Regions from separate parts of the Endozoicomonas sp. 2B-B genome, predicted to be linked through region 1. Evidence: predicted binding sites of a transcription regulator. Region 1 holds the regulator's gene; each other region holds the start of a gene.
The links. The regulator sigma-54, encoded in region 1, starts transcription at its own class of promoters, with help from an activator protein. The targets are predictions, from matches to a motif close to TGGCACNNNNNTTGCTNT.

Region 1 (5,167 bases):
GCCGACTGCACAAACCGGGCATCATTTTCCTGAATGGCCTTCTTTTGTCGGTATCTGCCTTTGCAGACTCTGACCAGATTGTGACCCGGAGCCAATGATCTGATGCCCAATCGGAACCTGATAATGATTGCTTTTCTGATGCTGATAATGGTCGGCGTTGGCTATTGGGCTTATGACAGCAAACTCCATGTTGGGGTTCAGAAAAAACAGCCTCTGGTTCGTGAGAACGCTGACTACTATTTCATTGACACCAGGGTCACCCAGTACAACAAAGAGGGCGAACTGGATTACATACTGGTCTCAGACAGTATCACCCATTACCCGCACAATGACACAACGTTGCTGCAAACCCCTCATCTGGAGAATTTCAATACCCCCGGAAAACCCATGGTGGCCGACGCCCTCTATGGCAAACTGTTGCCCGGCAGCGAGGATATAGAGCTCTGGGATGATGTGGTGATGACCCAGACGAACCTCGGCAATGGTAGTAAGGTTCGAATAGACACTGATTTCATGACCATATACTCTGAAAAGGATCTGGCAGTCACTGATCGACCGGTACTGATCACCAACGACACTGGACGTACGCGCGCCATTGGTATGGAGGCTTTCTTCAAGGAGAGTCTGGTTAAACTCAAGTCTAGGGTAAGAGGATTTCATGAGCCAAAGCCATGAACAGGCCAAGCGCCTTGATCCAAATGAGCGGCCAGACAGAAAGAGTCGTCGCAGAGGGGTCGAATATTACCTGATGCTGGGGGCCACGGTTCTGCTTCCAGTCATGGCACAAGCATTGCCATCTGACCGGCAGAAGCCTATTGAGATCGAGTCCAACACCGCCGATATCGATAACAAGAAAGGTGTATCCATCTATAAAGGCAATGTTGTGATGATTCAGGGCACCACCCGAATTACCGGAGACAAGGTGACCATCTATTCCGTCCAGCAGGAAGTTAAAAAAATTGTGGCAGAAGGCGACAAGGAAAGAGCTTACTACGAAGAACAGCAACCTGATGATCAAGGCATTCTGAAAGCCTGGGGTCATACTATCGATTATCAGGTGGCTGGCGATAAGATCCAACTGATCAAACAGGCGCAGTTGACCCAGAAGGGTGATACCTTCACAGGTGAACGTATTGATTATGACCTGACCAAACAGACCGTGAATGCCAAGGGCAGCGAGAACAAAAGCAACCCGGATGGTCGGGTCAAAATGATTTACCAACCCAAACCTGAGAGCAAGCAGTAGTACTAATATCCCATTACACTCACTGCTCAACGACTGAACAGGCTTGAAAGGGCTGCCAGAAAAACGACAGCTAACTTTTAAACAGGAAGACAAACTCCGGATGGCAACGCTTAAGGCAGAACATCTCAGTAAAAGCTACAAAGGCAGACAGGTCGTCAAAGATGTATCTCTGGCTGTCGACAGTGGTCAAATTGTCGGACTTCTTGGCCCCAACGGGGCAGGTAAAACTACCTGCTTCTACATGATTGTAGGTCTCGTAAAAGCAGACGGTGGACAGGTTGACCTTAGTGGCCAGAGTTTAACTCACGAACCTATGCATGGCCGGGCCAGAGCTGGCGTAGGTTATCTGCCACAGGAAGTTTCTATTTTCAGGAAATTGACGGTCACCGATAACCTGCTCTCGATATTGGAAACCCGTTCCGACCTTTCCCGGAAAGATCGCATCGCAAAAATGGAGTCATTGCTGGAAGAGTTTAATATCAATCATATCAGGGACAATCCGGGTATGAGCCTTTCCGGTGGTGAAAAGCGCAGGGTAGAAATTGCCCGAGCTCTTTGCACTGACCCAAAATTTATTCTGCTCGATGAACCCTTTGCCGGTGTTGACCCCATTTCTGTTGGTGACATCAAGGCCATTATCACGCACCTGAAAGCCCGGGACATCGGAGTCCTGATTACCGACCACAATGTCCGGGAGACACTGGATATCTGCGAGAAGGCCTACATTGTCAGCGAAGGCACTATTATTGCCGAGGGTGATAGTCAGACTGTCCTGGCTAATCAAAAGGTTCGTGACGTTTATCTCGGGCATCAGTTCAGTCTCTGATCATCTCTTGACTGGTCTCGCGAAAGAAGCGGGCAAAGATGTTGAGCTGATTTATTTTCATACTCTTGTTCTGAATGTTGCATGGCTGACTTGATGAATCACTTTCCCGAAGCTTCAGATGTGATTATAATCCCAGTGACATGGAGAGTAGCCCAATCAAAATAATGAGCAGACACTGAGATATAACTGTCAGGCGCTGATGGCATCAAATCTGGCACCCTCAGTGCAGACACCGAAGTAAAGGTATACAGTTGCCTATGAAGCCATCCTTACAGCTAAAAATGGGCCAGCAGCTGACCATGACACCTCAGCTGCAGCAGGCCATAAGGCTTCTGCAACTTTCCACTCTGGACCTTCAGCAGGAAATCCAGGAAGTTCTTGAATCCAATCCGATGCTGGAGTCTGAAGAGTCCGTTGAGGAACCACCTGCATCTGGTGATGAAGGGGAACAGCCTGTTGACTTCAATGAAAAAGCAGAACAGCCCCCGGAACCAGAAGAACCCCAGTGGGCTGACAGCATACCCAATGACCTGCCCGTTGACTCCGGATGGGATGATGTCTATTCCAGCCTGCCCGCTGCAACCGATGAAGAACATGATCCTTTTGCCCGCTCCCGGGCCAATGAGTCCCTCCAGGACTATCTGGAATGGCAGTTAAACCTGACTCCCATGACTGACAGAGACAGGCTGATGGGCCTGGCTGTGATCGAAGCCATCAATAATGACGGGTACCTCACTCACTCCCTGGAAGAAATTTATCTCTCGCTACAGGAACAGTTAGAGGAACTGGCGTTTGAAGAACTTCAGGTCATGCAACGACGGATTCTTCACTTTGATCCGGTGGGTTGTGCCAGCGCCAACCTGAAAGAATGTCTCGAAGTTCAACTCAATCAACTGCCACAAGAAACCCACTTCCTGAAAGAAGCACGTCTGCTGATCCAGAATCATCTACAGGCTCTGGGTAGTCGTGACTATGCCCAAATCATGCGGCGTACCCGTCTCAAAGAACATCAACTGAGGGAAGCCCTTAACCTTGTTCAAAGCCTCAACCCGAGGCCCGGATCAGAAATCGGCCAGGCGGACACGGAATACGTCACCCCCGATATTTCGGTCACCAAAGTCAGGGACCGCTGGGCGGTTGAACTGAACTCAGAATCCCTGCCCAGACTTCGCATCAACAACAATTACGCCTCAATGGTGCAACGTGCCAACAACAGTCGTGACAATGTCTTTATGAAGAACCAGCTGCAGGAAGCCCGCTGGTTTCTGAAAAACCTGCAAAGTCGTAACGAAACCTTACTGAAAGTAGCCGGCAAGATTGTTGAATTTCAGAAAGATTTTCTGGAGCAGGGTGAGCAGGCCATGAAGCCCCTGGTGTTGGCAGACATTGCTCAGGCAGTGGATATGCACGAGTCCACTATTTCCAGGGTCACTACACAGAAATACATGCACACTCCAAGAGGCGTGTTTGAGCTGAAATACTTTTTCTCCAGCCATGTCAGCACAGCCACTGGTGGAGAGTGCTCATCAACAGCCATCAGAGCCTTGATTAAAAAACTGGTATCCGATGAAAACCCTAAAAAACCACTGAGTGATAACAAAATCGCCGGCTTGCTGGGGGACCAGGGGATCAAAGTGGCCAGGAGAACCATCGCCAAATATCGTGAATCAATGAATATACCGCCATCGAATGAACGCAAGCAGCTTATCTGAGCCTTCAGCGATTGAGGTAACAAGCCCTTATACCACAAATCGCCCCATAGATTTTTTGTCTCAGAACAGCGCTAACTGTCATTGACAGTGATAGACTTTCAATCAGGGTTGCCCGTACAATCCCGGGGGCAGTCCAATGTCGAGAATCGGGATCAGCAGGAGAGCGTTACATGCAAGTCAACATCAGTGGACATCATGTAGAGGTGACTGAGGCTCTGAAAGATTATGTCACCAAGAAACTCGACCGCCTTGCCGCCCACTTTGATCAGATTACAAACGTTCAGGTCACTCTGAGTGTTGAGAAACTGAAGCACAAAGTGGAAGCGACTCTACATGTTCGTAGGGCGGATATTAATGCAACCGCTGAGGCTGAAGATATGTACGCTGCCATTGATGACATGTCGGACAAACTGGATCGACAACTGGTAAAACACAAAGAGAAAACGCTTGACCGGCTACAGGGTGCCAACGGCCGCCTGTAAGCATCGATCGTTGTATGATTATTGAAAACATTCTAACCCCCGGGCGCACCCTCTGCGATGTGCAGGGGGCCAGCAAAAAGAAAATCCTGGAAATTGTTGCGGAAATCATCAGTGAGCATGTTCCCGCTATCAAAACCAAGGATCTGTTTAACAAGCTGATTAACAGAGAGCGACTCGGTACCACCGGTTTGGGCAAAGGCATAGCCCTGCCTCACTGTCGCTCCAGTGCTTGTCAGCATCCTACCGGACTTCTGATCAAACTGTCTGAACCCATAGATTTTGACTCTGTGGACAAGCAGCCGGTCGATCTGGTGTTCGCACTTATTGTTCCGGAAGAAAATACTCAGGAACATCTCAATATATTGCAGGCTGTCGCTGAGCGTTTTCAATCAGAAGTATTGTTAAGTCAGATGCGAGCGGCAGAAAATTCCGAGGCACTTTACAGCATCATCTGTTCCCCCGTTTAACGACTGTAGATAAAAAATATTTTGCTTGCTGATCTGATAACAGAAGCAGGCAAAATGTTTCTTGCTCAGAAATCCTTTCTTCTTCACTTTTGTCACTACAAAGCCTATTTATCCTTCAAAACTGCATGGAATAGAAATATCCGGACTATGCTAGAAATAAAAGAAAGCGACTGGTTCTAATCTCATTAGGTTTTGATAGACTTGCCTCACTCGGAACCAGGTGAGAGACCTGTTTACACAGTCAAACAATCGGGAAGGACACACCATGAAGCTGGTCATCATCAGTGGACGTTCAGGCTCCGGCAAAAGCTCCGCCCTTCACGCCCTTGAAGATGAGGGTTTTTACTGTGTAGACAACCTTCCTGCCAGCATGCTGAATGATCTGCCAACCAATCTTAAAAGCAACCTGGTCGAACCGCACCGTATGGCTGTCA
Region 2 (5,167 bases), on a different contig from region 1:
CATAATAGCCCTTGCAAAAATCATAGCTAAACGCAGGATTAGCTACCGGATAGAGTAGCCTGGCCAGCAGATCTCTCTGGTAGGTCACGATATCACAGTCGTGCAGAGCCACTGCTTCTGACTTGGCTGAAGCCAGCACATAACCGTAGCAGTACCAGACGTTTCTTCCTTTACCAGCCTCTTTAGGCGCCAACCCCTTACTTTCAAGCAGACGGTCAATTTCACGAAGTCCGGGGCCATCCTGCCATAGAATCCGGTGATGCTGATTCAGCTGGGCAAAAAAGTCTCTTGAATAGGAAAATTCTTTTTCGTTGGCTCTATCCAGGCCTATAACAATCTCGGAAAGATAACCCACCTGGCTAAGCTCCTGAACAATATTATTCAAGGCTGGTCCCTGCAGCTCGGAGAACAGCGAAGGCAAGACCAGAGACATAGGGCGCTGGCGGGAAAAGGCCTGCAGCTCCTGCTCCATATCTTCAACCGAACGTACTCTCAAATTATGGAAATTGGTGATAGTGCCATTCTGGTAAAAATCGCCCATAAATGCTTTCCCTTCTTTTCGTTAGCGCTTTATGCTCTGATCACACTCTGCAGTCCAGCTCACCCGTCTTGTAAAGAGCAGTCTTTTATAGAGCCGTCTTTTGGAGGACAGACTGGCTCATGACCTTCCTGAAGTGAATCAAGAACCTCCGATACCGCTTCATTCCAACCTTCAGGCCCGACTGATTTTGTGTACTTAATATTAGACAGATGTTCTGTAATGGGCTGTTTACTTTTTTCAGAACTTACAAGAACAGGAATATCGACTACTTCCAGCATGGGCAGATCGTTGAAGCTGTCGCCCAGACCCATGGATATCCACGTCCACTCCGGAAAGTTTTTCAGGTAGTGTTTGAACAGTTTCTTCGCCGCCGAACCCTTATCCCCCTTGCCGGATACGTGATAGAAACGCCCACCCCGGGTCAGTTGTAATCCTTCTTCAGCAAGCTGCCTTTCAAACTGCTCCAATGCCTTATCACTGTCTTCCCAGACCAAAGGTTCACTGGCTTTTCGGTCTGCTGCCAGTTTAGCCTCCTCCAGGCTTAGCCCGGAGAGATCGGCTATTTCACTATGAGAGCAATCGCCAAAGCCCCTGAACCGGAAGCCGTACTGCTCGCGAAACTGTTTCAGTACCCTGCGTATCGCCTTGTAGGGTTGACCATGGAAGTAATGGGTATTCTTGTCAGTATCAGACGACTGAAAGTAGTGAGCCGGGATGGTGGTAATCATTCCGTTTTCGGTAATAAATGGATGATCCAGAGCCATCTCCAGTTGCAGAGGCAGTACCTCACTGAGGGTTTTGCTGGTATTGAAAACAACCGGAATATTTTGCTCTCTCAACTGGTCCAAAGCGGGTTTTGCCGCCGCCCAGCTGTAGCTATCATGATCCAGCAAGGTACCATCGAGGTCGGAAAATATGACCAGCTTCGTCATCGCCTTTTTGCTGTTGAACATCGACTCAAACTCTGTCCAGACGTTTTTGGTAGATGGTATTGGTGGCCTCGACAAAACCACTGACACTGCCACAGTCAAAGCGCTCACCTTCAAACTTGCAGGCAATAACACAGCCCTGTCTGGCCTGAGTCAGAATGGCGTCAGTCAGCTGCACTTCTCCGTTTATTCCGGGTTCAGTGTTCTCAATAATGTCGAAAATATCCGGTGTCAGGACATAACGTCCAATCACTGCCAGATTACTGGGCGCTTCTGAGGGGGCTGGTTTTTCCACCATATCGGTCACACGGATCAGGTTATCGCTCAGAGCTTCACCGGCAATCACACCGTATTTATCGACTTCGGATTCGGGCACTTCCTGAACAGCCACAATGGTGCAGCGAAACTGTTTGTAGAGATTGACCAACTGCGACATAACCAACGGACCACTGTCGTTAACACAGAGATCATCGGCCAGCACCACACCAAAAGGCTGATCGCCCATAAGAGTTCGTCCGCAGAGAATGGCATGCCCCAGCCCCTGCATCTGGTTCTGTCGAGTATAGGAAAAAGTACAGGCCGCCATCACTTCTCGAATGGTCGACAGTTTTTCTTCTTTGCCACTGCCAGCGATTTCCGCTTCCAGTTCATAGTTAATATCAAAATGATCCGGAATCGCCCGTTTGTTTCTGCCATTGACAAACCCCAGGTCAGTCAGACCTGCCAGCATGGCTTCTTCTACGCCATATTGAATCAGGGGTTTATCAACAATAGGCAGCATCTCCTTGGGCATGGACTTGGTGGCGGGTAAAAAGCGGGTTCCATACCCCGCAACAGGAAACAGACATTTTTTAATCATATTATTGCTCGTCTTATTGAGAAGTTTTGCATCTCATCAGGCTATAAGCAGAAGTCGTGCCAATTCAGAAAACCACCCGCCGGGCTCAACATCATTTACAATGATTGAAGGTTTTATAAATACGGGAGTGGCATGACTCCTGCTGCAAAGAAGAAAAAGTACTAAAAAAACATTGCCAAAGGGGAAGATGTATCGTGCAAAGTTACCCTAAAGCCTTCCATGAGTTTCATCAGGCCATGACTCAGCTTCTGACACTCCCTTATGGACAGGAAGCGGGCGAGATAGCCGCCAGAATTGTCCGTAGAGTTCAGTATCACCTTCATGAAAACCCTCCCAAAACAGTCACTGGCTGGTCAGAAAAAGATATCTTTCTGATTACCTATGGCGACACCCTCTATGACAACAGTGAACAGCCACCTCTTCAGGTCTTGAAGGGATTTCTTGATGGCTATCTGAACGAGGTTATTAATACCCTTCACATTCTTCCCTACCTTCCCTACAGCTCGGATGATGGCTTTTCTGTGATTGATTACCTGTCGGTCAACGAGCAGCTGGGAAGCTGGCAGGATATCGAAGCCATCGCCAGTGACTATCAGCTTATGTCGGATCTGGTGATTAACCATGTCTCCCGGGAAAGTCTCTGGTTTGCCGACTTTGTCAGTGGTCATCAGCCCGGCCGGGATTACTTTATTGAAGAAGACCCGGAGACTGATCTCAGTGAAGTGACCCGCCCAAGAAACTCCCCCCTGCTGGTGCCTATTCATACAAGGCGAGGGCTGAAACACGTCTGGGCCACCTTCAGTGAAGATCAGATGGATCTGAACTTTAAAAACCCCGATGTGCTGATACAGATGGTAGATGTCCTGCTCTTTTATCTGGCCCGCGGCACCATGGTAGTCAGGTTGGATGCCGTCGCTTTTCTCTGGAAGAAACCGGGCACTCACTGCATAAACCTGCCCGAGACCCATGCCATCGTGAAACTGTTCCGACTGATTATGGAGAGAGCCTGTCCTGGCAGTACGCTGCTGACCGAAACCAATGTCCCCCACGAGGAGAACATCAGTTATTTCGGGGAACAGGATGAGGCACACATGGTTTATCAATTTGCCCTGCCGCCCCTGATATTGCATGCACTCAATCGGGGCACAGAAAAACACCTTGTGCAATGGGCCCGTAACCTGCCCGATTACCCCGAGAGTTGTACCGTTCTGAACTTTACTGCCTCTCATGATGGCATAGGCCTGCGTCCGCTGACGGGGGTGATCCCGGAAAATGAAGTTTCAGAGCTGATCGACAGCATGCACCGTTTTGGGGGGTTCGTCAGCATGCGCACCCTTTCGGACAACACTGAATCACCTTATGAGATCAATATTGCCCTGTTTGATGCCATGAAAGGGACGAGAAGGGGTGAGGACCAATGGCAAGTGCAGCGATTTCTCTGCTCCCAGCTCATCATGCTGGGGATGCGCGGAATACCTGCTTTTTACATACACAGCCTGTTTGCCACACACAATGATTTGGCAGGCGTCGAGAGTAGTGGCAGAACCCGCTCGATCAATCGCCGCAAGTGGTTACTGGAAGAATTATTGCCTGAGCTGGAAAACCCGGTTTCGATTCGGTCACTGGTTTTCCATTCGTTGTTGAATCACATCAAAGTTCGCAAACAGGAGCCTTGCTTTCATCCCAATGCCTCCCAAACCATTCTGGATATGGCGCCGGGGATTTTTGCATTCTTGCGAACATCTCCCTGTGGCCGCCGGAAACTGGTGGCTATACACAACCTGACATCGGCCCATCAAACGTTGAACCAGCCAGACTATGTCGGCTGGTCCGATTTACTGGGCAGTGGGACCATACAGGACCTGCAACTCAAGCCCTATCAGGTATTGTGGTTAGCAAAAACGCCGTAAACCCTCGCCCAATCGAGGGTGATATTTTTTGCTGGGCGATCCGGAGCTAACAAAAGATAATAGTCGTCTAAATAAATGACCAAAGTCATCTATCTAACCCTCGAATGGCTCGTGATCACACTCTTGGGGCACAAAAAACGATAAGTACTTCTATGCGTTTTTAACAGAATCTCTTTGCCAGAAAGCGCGCTTATTTCCATGGTCTACACTCTCTCAACGGTAAACCAGGATGTAACAATAAAGTGAAACGCCCACTCTTTGCAGCACTGCTGTTGCTGTCTATCGCCTGCCAGGCGTCAATAAGACACTTTGTTGTCGAGCTTGAACAGGATGCAGGTTCTCCAGACAAAAGCTTTTCTATCAAACAGCATGACCCGCATACTTTGCCGAACACTCCTTCAATCATTGCCAGCAACAACGGTCATTCAGACCAGGATTCCCCGGCAAATGACACACCCTTCGGACCCGGTATTTTCGGGCTAATAACGATCATTATTGAGTCGGTTTCGTGGCATTTGCTTTACGCCTCCCAGTGGCTGGTTGCTTACGAACTGATCCTGACCAGCCATGACACACAAAGCTCCAAAACTTATTCACGGCTACCTTTAGAATCGTTTATCACTGTCGGTTTGTTTTTAAGCAACTATTGGAACTCCGATTCACCGATGTTCAACCCGATTGGACAACAAGAGTCGAGCCAGGATTATCCCTTTGTGATCAACACTATGGCGCTCAGCTCCGGAGAGAACCAACAACAAGGCCAACTATCGGAATCATCCACCCGGCAAGCCTCAGGAACAACCTCAGGGTTCAGAGGCACTATCACCAGCCACCAGCATTCCGACTCTGACGGCGGTGACGAAGTCCCTGAACAACACCAACATACTTTGGGTTTAAATTGTTTCGCAGATAACTGTAATGGCGTTTG
Region 3 (5,167 bases), 4.6 Mb from region 1:
GGCCAGAGCACCGTTCAGAGCCATGGTCAGGTCAGCCTTACCGAACAGGACACGGGCTACGATCAGAGCAGCAATGACACCACCAGCAGCGCCAGCATTAGTGTTGACAAAGATCTGGGCGACAGCGTTCGCATTTTCAACATCAGACAGTTTCAGCTGAGAACCGCCATTGAAGCCGAACCATCCCAGCCACAGAATAAAGGTGCCCAGGGTAGCGAGTGGCAGGTTGGCACCAGGGATCGCATTAACAGCGCCGTCTTTAGCGTATTTGCCTTTGCGTGCACCCAGAAGCAGCACACCTGCCAGAGCGGCAGCAGCACCGGCCATGTGCACAACACCGGAACCTGCGAAGTCCTGGAAGTTGGCTTCGTTCAGGAATCCACCACCCCATTTCCAGAAGCCCTGTACGGGATAGATGAAGCCTGTCATGAAGACCGCAAACAGCAGGAAAGACCAGAGTTTCATGCGCTCTGCAACCGCACCGGAAACGATCGACATTGCAGTCGCTACAAAGACCACCTGGAAGAAGAAGTCTGAACGTGCAGAGTAATATGGCGCATCATCACCACCGGCAGTTACCGCTGCAACCGTGTTTTCATTACCAATCAGAGAACCAAGGACCGGCAGGATACCGCCTTCATTGGCTCCGGGATACATAATGGCATAACCACAGAGCAGGTACATGGTACAGGCAATCGCAAACAGGGCGATATTTTTAGTCAGAATTTCAACCGTGTTTTTAGAACGGACCAGACCGGCTTCGAGCATGGCAAAACCTGCTGCCATCCACATTACCAGCGCACCGGACATCAGAAAGTAGAAAGTATCGAGTGCGTACGACACTTGAGCCAGATTTTCCACAGGGCTCCTCCCAAAAAAGTTCAGCAGATAAGTAGTCTTTTGCTACGGCATTTGTGCCCTGAAAACAGTCTCCTCAACCCGGAAACTGTTTCCACATTAGCTATTTTTATTTTCGCGAATGTCGTCAAGTGCTTTTAGTGTATCTTAAGCAAACGACAAAACTTGTTTATTGTTGTGCATGCACCCTGAGAACCATGAACTCCCTGACTATGGTCTCTCGCTGCTCTGAACATCAAATAGCGTCTTCGCCAGTTTCGTTAGTTCTGATCCGAATCGCCTGCTCCAGATTGGTAACGAAGATCTTCCCGTCACCAATCTTTCCTGTGTTGGCAGCTGAAGAAATGGCTTCGATCACCTGATCCAGCAAGTCATCTGCAATGCCGACCTCCAGCTTAACCTTGGGCAGAAAATCAACCACATATTCAGCTCCACGATAAAGCTCAGTATGTCCTTTCTGTCGACCGAACCCCTTAACTTCGGTGACAGTGATACCCTGAACACCAATCTCGGACAAAGCCTCTCGCACGTCGTCCAGTTTGAATGGCTTAATGATGGCTGATACCAACTTCATAAAAGCTCTCCTGAGTGAATCCTGTTGGCCAACAGGGAAAATCCGGACATTGTTATTGTGATCCGCGCTCCCAGCCCTAAGTATTCAGCTGATCTAATTTCCAACTGAGTTTGGTGGCTTATATGCAGGCAATGTGCCAAATTCTGAAATAACCTGTCGACAGGGCCTGCAGAGCGAACAAGGACCATTCCCGTTGGCTCATCAAAGTTTATGCACCAACAAAGCCCATCTATTATGCACTTTGCACTCATATCGTGCGCTTTTTTAGTGCAACCGATCATCAGCTGCCAGTGGCATCATGATCGCCAGCCTTAAATCACAGCACATTAACGACAACTGTAGCTAATGGTTGATAAAAAAGTCTCATCCATCGCAGGTTACCTCTACATTAATAGTCTGTCTGTGGGTGAAGAGCATGTGCGGTTCAGACTCAGCTACGCTGCGATTCCATCGCAGTTCTCCTTGATCGTTGTAGTATGTCCACTGATAGTAATAGATGGTATGACACTTGAGCCCGCTGTAGGTATAGCGATGGTATTTGATGGTGTTTTGGCCAAGGTAGGGCTGCTTTACGTACCAATCTGCCAGATAGCTATAGTCGGGATCGTATAGACGTATATAGGTTTCAACTCCCGTAAACAGCCCATCGCTGCACACAGATGTGTCCTTCCTGGTATGCGGTGTGATATAGACGTTGCGCTCATGATCCACAGTGCCATGCTTCGGATCACCGAGATCCAGGTGCAGCTCCAGATCGCTGTTGTTGTGAACGGAAATACCGAAGTATTCAGCAACGTCGGATTTGTAACAATTGTAGGCTGACGCCGTACCGGCTGCTAAAACAAGGGCCGTCGCTAAAACAGTCCTACGCACTGCTGATGGTCTACTTCCAGCAACTGAGTCTGGCGGATTATAGGCAGGCACTGCGCCAGACTCTGGAAATAACCAGTCAGCAAAACCCGCACAATGAAAAAAAAGCATTTTCGCTCACCTATTTAAACTTTATGCATCAACAACAAAGCTCAGTTATCATGTGTTGCACTCGAATCGTGAACTTATTTAGTGCAACGGTTCATCACCTGCCTATGACATAGAAGAAGCATTAAAATCATAACCCTTATCTTCAGCGGCCAGATCCCAAATACGATTGGCAAGCACGCCATAAGTCGAGCCCTGGTCCATTTTGAGTACAACAGCGGTAGGCCCTGGTCCCCACGTTTCTGTACCCAGCATTTGCTCAAGCTCCACTCATTATGCACCCGTCGTGCATCGGACAAGCTATAACCATTGTTGATTGCGTGCACCGAGAAATCCTCGGTTGGCGTGGTATAGGCGTCGTCTCAGTTATCTGCAGCGTTGATGCTGTTTGAGACGATAAGACTTGCGAACAGAGAGAACCAGCCAAGGGCAGATACAGGTTTGATTTGAATCGTTGGCATAAGAAATTTAGCACATAAAAGCAGGCACGGCGAAATAGCTGCTTGTGGTATCATCACTGCCGGTTTTAAATCATAGCAATTGCAGGAATAATCGATGATCGATAAAGCCTCCCTTATCGGTAGTATTGCCGGCAAAGCAGGACAGGTTCTGGGTGGGCAGAAAAGCCAGACCCGGGAAGATATTGAGCACAACATCAAGGCAATGGTGAGCAGTGCTCTGGCCAAATTTGAACTGGTCACCCGTGACGAGTTTGATGCCCAGGTCGCGGTTCTGAAGCATACCCGTGAAAGACTGGAAGCCCTCGAAAAGAAAGTGGCCGAATTGGAAAAAGCTGGATCGTCCGACGGTTGCTGCTGATGTCATTGGCCGTTCTTGCCCTGAGAACGGCTGCCCCACGCACTGCCAGATTTTACTCGTCACTGACACTTTTCATTGTATAAAAAAATAATTTAAATCAATAAGTTAACTCGAAATCAAAATTATCCCCCTCGGTAGTTATCCCTATAGAGATACTACTTTCTTCGCTATAGCATTGCTCTACAAATTAAGATGACTGCCTCAACTCCATTTGGTAGCAATGGCCATATCCCTACAAAGACAGGATGGCCTCAAGGACAAATAGTGAAAATTTCAGGAGAACAATCACTATGAAACGCGCACTTTCAATGTTTACTCTGCTGATGACCATGGTGATGTCTGGCTTTGCACAGACTGCATCTGCGGCTGGCTGGGAGCTTCTGGGCGAAAAGAAAGTCAGTCGTCGTGCAGAAGTAGACACCATCCGTGTTGGTCTGAGAGACGGTGCTTTCAAGCGTCTGCAGTTCAAGGTCAAAGGTGCAGACGTGGATTTCGACAAAGTGATTGTTCACTACGAGAACGGTCAGAGCCGTGAAGTAGCCATCCGCAGCAAAGTCAGAAAAGGCGGTAGCTCCCGCGTCATTGACCTGCCCGGCAAAGCAAGGGCCATTGAAAAAGTAAGATTCTATTACGACACCGAAGGAACCGGACGCGTTCAGGCCAGTGTTCTGCTGATGGGTAAGTCTGCCTGATAACAGACAACCGAGAAGTGGCAGCTGAACGACTAAGCTTCCGGGTCTGGAGCCATTGAGCTTCAGACCTCTCTGGAGAGAACCCATATGATAAAACGACTGTTTACGTTTTTAGTTTTACTCACCACTTTTTCACCGGTCTCAACAATGGTCCATGCAAGCCCGGGCAATAATGATCGGGATGAAATCCGTGAAGAGCGCCGTGACGACCGTCAGGATAATCGTGAAGAGCGTCGAGACGACCGTCAGGACAATCGCGAAGAACGTCATGACGATCGTCAGGATAATCGTGAAGAGCGTCGAGACGACCGCCAGGATAACAGAGAAGACAGAAGAGATGATCGTCAAGACCACCGTCATAATGGCTGGGATGGCCCAAAGGTCATTAAGAACAACCTGGTCGTTGTAGCCCCTAGAAAAAGGGTGATCAGAAACAATATTGTCGTGGTAAGAAACTATGGTAACTCATACTACGGCTATGGCCATTACCACGATGACAACGATGCCTACAAATGGCTGGCGTTTACGGCCATCACGCTGAAAATTCTCGACAACATCAATGAAGCGGCGCAGCGTGCTCACGAAGAAGCACAGATCAAAGCCACTACAGCGCCTGTCGGTGAAAAAATCATCTGGGATGAAGGCGATGCCTCCGGCTATGTTGTTACTACCAAAGAAGGCAAAAGTGCCTCCAGCGGTCTGGTTTGCCGTGAATTTCAACAGTCCATTACAGTAGGTGGTCAAACTGAGGATGCCTGGGGTCAGGCTTGCCTGCAGGAAGACGGTTCCTGGAAAATCATTAACTGACCTCTGCACCGGCCAGCCTGCTGGCCGGGCAATTCTGCCAGCAAATCTCTGAATCACTGCTATTCTCAACCCTTCAGCTTTGCAAAGGCATTCCATTCCGGTGTGCCAAAACAACAAAAACAAGCACAAAAAGAAGGGAGTGTATATGTCGCGGCTAGCTGTTGTTCAAACCCGCGCCAAAACCGGGCTGGATGCGCCTGCGGTATCGGTTGAAGTCCATTTGTCGGCAGGTCTGCCAGCCCTGAATATGGTCGGTCTTCCGGAAGCTGCTGTTCGTGAAAGCAAAGACAGGGTAAGAAGTGCCATCCTCAACAGTGGCTTTGAGTTTCCGGTTTCCCGTATTACCGTTAATCTGGCACCCGCTGATCTTCCCAAAGAAGGCGGTCGCTTTGACCTGCCTATCGCTCTGGGTATTCTGGCGGCATCGGGCCAGCTCAAA
Region 4 (5,167 bases), 2.9 Mb from region 1:
CTGGCAAGACCACTGGCACATTCAAGCCCCAGAAGTCCGCCACCAATCACCACAGCCTTTGCCTCAGGACCGGATGAAGCGGTCAGCATCTGCTCAACATCATCGAGATTCCTGAAAGCCATAACGCCTTCCAGATCGGCCCCGGGTACGGGAATACGATTGGGTAGAGATCCCGTCGCCAGGACCAGATGATCGTAATCAAAACATTGACCACCCTCTGTCTCGACTCGCTTCAACTCAAGATTGAGATCACTGACCCGATAGTCACAGCCCGATAACAGATTGATATCCTGATCCTGATACCAGGACTCAGGCTGCAGCTGAATCCCCTGGAGATCGACGCTGCCTGCCAACAGCTTGGATAACTGGATTCGGTTGTAGCCCGGACAGGGTTCTTCAGATAGGACGGTGACCTGATATTGATGACCGCTCTGCTCAACCAGCTTTTCCAGAAAACGGACTGAGCCCATGCCATTTCCCACCACCAGCAGCTTCCGCTGCAATGGCGGTTGACGACTAACGTCAGCCGCCTTGAATACCGCTGTCATATCAGGCTGCCTCAATGGAAACCGATACCAGTGAGACCTGAACCCTCTGGTCCACCACTTCTACGGGATAAGCATTCAGCGCCACGCTCTCATCTTCCAGACACTGACCCGTAGTCAAATCAAAGTGCTGCTTGTAAATGGGCGATGCCACTACCAGACGCCCTTCCAGATCACCTACCAGACCACGAGAGATAACATTGGCCTGACTGAATGGATCATAGTTATCCAATGCATAGACTTGGTCGTCTACTTTAAACAACGCAACCTGCACACCATCCACCAGAGCACAGACACCCAGGTTAGGAATAAGATCACTTTCACTGCAAACGGTTGTCCAACCTTTATTGGCTGTACTGGCTGTGAGCACTTGAGTCATGATTAAAGTCTCCTGTTTTTCAGCGCTATAGGCACTTCGTTTACAGCTGTTTAAGGGCAATTTTTTCGTCACGGGTAGCCGGACGAATCTGATCTCGCTCGTTCACAAACACCACATTAGTGTCGCTTTCATCACTGTTAATAAAGTGATTGAAACGTTTGAGTTTCTCAGGATCTGAGAGGGTGGTTTTCCATTCACATTGATAGGTACCCACCAGGTAGGTCATCTCATCTTCAAGCTCCTGACAGATACCCAGGCTGTCCTCAATAATCACTTCGCGCAGGTAATCGAGACCACCCTCCAGATTTTCCATCCAGACAGAAGTACGCTGCAGACGATCTGCAGTGCGAATGTAGAACATCAGGAAACGATCGATGTATTTGACCAGCGTTTCATCATCCAGCTCGGTGGCAAACAGGTCGGCATGACGAGGCTTCATGCCACCATTACCGCAGAGGTAGAGGTTCCAGCCTTTTTCCGTGGCAATAACACCCACATCTTTACTCTGGGCTTCAGCACATTCACGGGTACATCCGGACACAGCCATTTTGATTTTGTGAGGAGAACGTACGCCCCTGTAACGATTTTCAACTGCAATCGCCATACTGACACTGTCCAGCACCCCATAACGACACCAGGTACTGCCGACGCAGGATTTCACGGTACGCAGTGATTTACCGTAGGCATGACCGGTTTCAAAACCGGCATCGACAAGACGTTTCCAGATCTCTGGCAACTGTTCCACACGGGCACCAAAAAGATCGATACGCTGGCCACCGGTGATTTTTGTGTAGAGGTTAAAGTCCCGTCCTACTTCACCAATGGTGATCAGTTTATCGGGCGTAATTTCACCGCCCGGAACCCTTGGCACAATGGAATAAGTGCCGTCTTTCTGCATGTTTCCAAGAAAATAATCGTTGGTATCCTGCAGTTGAGCATGCTGATCTTTCAACACATATTCGTTCCAGCAGGAAGCCAGAACAGAGCCAATGGTAGGCTTACAGATATCGCAGCCACGCCCCTTGCCATGCTTTGCCAGAACTTCGTCGAAAGACTTTAATTCACCGACACGAACCAGGTGATAGAGTTCCTGCCTGGAGTGTGGAAAGTGCTCACAGATATCTTTTTTGACCTCAACACCCAACTCCGTCAGCTCATGATCCAGAACCTGTTTGACCAGAGCCGTACAGCCACCACAGCCGGTTCCGGCACTGGTTTCGGCTTTCAGTGACCCCATATCCATGCAGCCACCGGCTACCGCGTTGACCAGATCACCTTTACTGACGTCATAGCAGGAACAGATTTGAGCCGTTTCTGGCAGAGCAGCCACGCCCAAACCTGTCGCTGCAGAACCATCGGTCTGAGGCAGAATGAGTTCAGCAGGATTTTCCGGGGGACGCATGTCATTCAGCATCATCTGCAACAGGCTGCCGTACTCTTCAGCATCGCCTATCAATACAGCTCCCAGAACCTTTTTCTTATTTCTGGAAACCACCAGTTTTTTATAAACTTCTTTCTCTTCATCAATCAGCTGGTAGCTCAGGGAACCTTCGGTATTGCCATGGGCATCACCAATACTGGCAACATCAACACCCATCAGTTTCAGCTTGGTGCTCATATCGGCACCAGTAAACTGATTACCGTCCTTACCCGTCAACTGATCTACAACCACCTGCCCCATCTGGTAGCCCGGTGCCACCAGACCAAAGATACGGCCACTCCAGAGTGCACACTCACCAATGGCAAATATACGTTCATCAGATGTACGGCAGTCGTTATCTATAACGATACCGCCTCGCTCACCCAACTCCAGTCCGGAAGCTTTCGCCAGCTCATCTCTTGGGCGAATACCGGCTGAAAACAGTACGATATCGGTATTCAGTTGTTCGCCGTCAGCGAACTGCATCTGGTGAACAGCGCCTTCACCATCAACAATCTGTCGGGTATTTTTGGAGGTATGAATCGTGACCCCCAGACCCTCGATCTTGCGTCTGAGCATGGCACCACCGCTATCATCCACCTGAACAGCCATCAGACGGGGAGCAAATTCGACCACGTGGGTTTCAAGCCCAAGATCTTTCAGAGCTTTTGCTGCTTCAAGCCCCAACAGACCGCCACCCACAACGGCACCGATCTTACTGTTACGGGCAGCTTCTTTAATCGCTTCCAGATCTTCGATGGTACGATAGACAAAACAGTTTTTACGGTCATGCCCGGGTACGGGAGGAACAAATGGATAGGAACCTGTCGCCAGTACCAGCTGATCGTACTTTTGAGTCATGCCACTGGCTGTCACTACTTCACAGGACTCACGATTTATTGATGTGATAGCTTCATTTAGAACAAGATTAATGCCTTCCTGCTCATAAAAGCCTTCAGAAACCATAGACAGGTCATCCGCTGAGCGGCCTGTGAAAAATTCACTGAGATGAACCCGGTCATAGGCAGGACGGATCTCTTCTCCAAATACCACCACATCGAAGCGTTTCAGACCGCCAGCATCTACCAGTTTCTCCAGAAAGCGGTGACCTACCATGCCGTTACCGACAACCACCAGGGTTTCTTTTCCGATCATCCCAGACATCCTCTTTAGTATCTAGCATTGGGCCGGTGCAACTGCATCCTTTAGAGCCAGCCTCTTTTCTAATTCTTCTGCCTATGCAACTGCCGTGCCCACTTTCAAAACACGATAAAAACAGGAAATTCTTTCCTGAAACTTTAGCTGCTCGCACAAAAATAATGCACGCAAAAATAATCAAACAGCTGAAGAGCACCATTTTGGTGAGAAGAATAAAAATTCTCAGAAACTTCCCGCACTCAAATAAAGAACTTTCTTGCATAGAAGAGAAAATTCATTAAATACGCATAAAAATGCAAGTCAAATCGGTGCATTTATCATATTGGCCTGATGTTTGCTTTTGCTTGGGGAATTTCTTAAACAAGGAGGATGTATGAGCAACCCCGATTCATTTAACCTGTTTTCTTTTAGCGGGAAGACCAAGATTCTGCACCTTAGCTGGATTGCTTTCTTTATTAGCTTTGTGGTCTGGTTTAACCATGCGCCTCTGGCCCTGGCTATTTCCGAGTCTCTGGGCCTGACTCGTGAAGAACTGAAAACCCTGCTGATTCTGAACGTAGCCCTCACTATTCCGGCTCGAGTCATCATCGGTATGCTCACTGATGTTTACGGTCCCAGAAAAGTCTATTCCGGACTCCTGGCCATCTGCAGTATTCCTTGTTTTATGTATGCCATGGCAGATGACTTTACCCAGGCCGCCATAGCCCGCTTTATGCTGGGTACTATTGGTGCAGGCTTTGTGGTCGGCATTCGTCTGGTATCTGAGTGGTTCCCCGCTCGCCAATTGGGTACCGCAGAAGGTATTTACGGTGGCTGGGGCAACTTTGGCTCTGCTGCTGCTGCCATGTCTCTGCCCACCATTGCACTGCTCTTTGGTGGAGAAGATGGCTGGCGTTACGCCATTGGCCTGACCGGATTAATCTCCTTGCTGTTCAGTGTCGTCTTCTACATAAACGTCACAGATACCCCTAAAGGTGCTACCTACTTCCGCCCCAAGAACATTGGCGCCATGGAAGTCACCAGCAAAGGCGACTTTGCCTTGCTGCTGATCATGAAGATTCCCATGTATGCGGCATTAGCTCTGCTGACCTGGAAGCTTTCACCTAAGGGTGTTGCCATGCTGAGTGCCGGGATTTCAACGGCTATTTATGTCGGTCTGACTGCTATCTACCTGTTTGATGTCTGGAAAGTCTGGCAGGTCAACAAGCACATTTTCTCCGAGCCTGTGCCAGCTATTCACCAGTATCAGTTCAAGCAGGTGGCCGTTCTGAACGTTCTTTACTTCGCTACCTTCGGTTCTGAACTGGCCGTGGTGTCCATGCTACCTCTGTTTTTTGCAGATACCTTTGAACTGGATCCGGTCATGGCGGGTCTGGTCGCTTCCGCTTATGCCTTCATGAACCTGATGTCCCGTCCGGGCGGAGGATTACTCAGTGACAAGTTTGGCCGCAAGATCACTCTGCTGGTTCTCACTGCAGGCCTGGCCGGTGGTTACTACATGATGAGTATCATTGATTCCAGCTGGCCACTGGTTCTTGCTGTTGTTGCTGCCATGGCCTGCTCCTTCTTTGTGCAGGCCGGTGAAGGTGCGGTATTTGCGGCTGTACCCCTGATCAAGCGTCGACTCACAGGTCAAATTGCCGGTATGACAGGAGCCTATGGTAA

Region 2: ACOMHB_RS24425 (sugar phosphorylase) is a predicted target of sigma-54. The motif match lies at 2,458-2,475, and genes of this name have one in related genera.
Region 3: glnK (P-II family nitrogen regulator) is a predicted target of sigma-54. The motif match lies at 1,554-1,571, and genes of this name have one in related genera.
Region 4: nirB (nitrite reductase large subunit NirB) is a predicted target of sigma-54. The motif match lies at 3,582-3,599, and genes of this name have one in related genera.

The regions. Positions count from the first base shown of each region.
Region 1 covers NZ_JBLZMU010000001.1:5,681,052-5,686,218, forward strand. Annotated here, with positions in the region: gene ACOMHB_RS21040 (hypothetical protein) at 1-110, opposite strand, end outside; gene lptC (LPS export ABC transporter periplasmic protein LptC) at 103-675, shown strand; gene lptA (lipopolysaccharide transport periplasmic protein LptA) at 659-1,246, shown strand; gene lptB (LPS export ABC transporter ATP-binding protein) at 1,347-2,072, shown strand; gene ACOMHB_RS21060 (RNA polymerase factor sigma-54) at 2,330-3,784, shown strand; gene hpf (ribosome hibernation-promoting factor, HPF/YfiA family) at 3,955-4,266, shown strand; gene ACOMHB_RS21070 (PTS sugar transporter subunit IIA) at 4,281-4,733, shown strand; gene rapZ (RNase adapter RapZ) at 4,999-5,167, shown strand, end outside.
Region 2 covers NZ_JBLZMU010000002.1:20,834-26,000, reverse strand. Annotated here, with positions in the region: gene ACOMHB_RS24440 (glycosyltransferase family protein) at 1-541, opposite strand, end outside; gene ACOMHB_RS24435 (HAD-IIB family hydrolase) at 601-1,494, opposite strand; gene galU (UTP--glucose-1-phosphate uridylyltransferase GalU) at 1,499-2,329, opposite strand; gene ACOMHB_RS24425 (sugar phosphorylase) at 2,524-4,239, shown strand; gene ACOMHB_RS24420 (hypothetical protein) at 4,482-5,167, shown strand, end outside.
Region 3 covers NZ_JBLZMU010000001.1:1,046,590-1,051,756, reverse strand. Annotated here, with positions in the region: gene ACOMHB_RS04310 (ammonium transporter) at 1-861, opposite strand, end outside; gene glnK (P-II family nitrogen regulator) at 1,094-1,432, opposite strand; gene ACOMHB_RS04300 (hypothetical protein) at 1,796-2,413, opposite strand; gene ACOMHB_RS04295 (accessory factor UbiK family protein) at 2,966-3,229, shown strand; gene ACOMHB_RS04290 (DUF2541 family protein) at 3,520-3,921, shown strand; gene ACOMHB_RS04285 (RT0821/Lpp0805 family surface protein) at 4,009-4,728, shown strand; gene ACOMHB_RS04280 (YifB family Mg chelatase-like AAA ATPase) at 4,874-5,167, shown strand, end outside.
Region 4 covers NZ_JBLZMU010000001.1:2,741,281-2,746,447, reverse strand. Annotated here, with positions in the region: gene ACOMHB_RS10880 (NAD(P)/FAD-dependent oxidoreductase) at 1-548, opposite strand, end outside; gene nirD (nitrite reductase small subunit NirD) at 550-924, opposite strand; gene nirB (nitrite reductase large subunit NirB) at 965-3,499, opposite strand; gene ACOMHB_RS10865 (NarK family nitrate/nitrite MFS transporter) at 3,876-5,167, shown strand, end outside.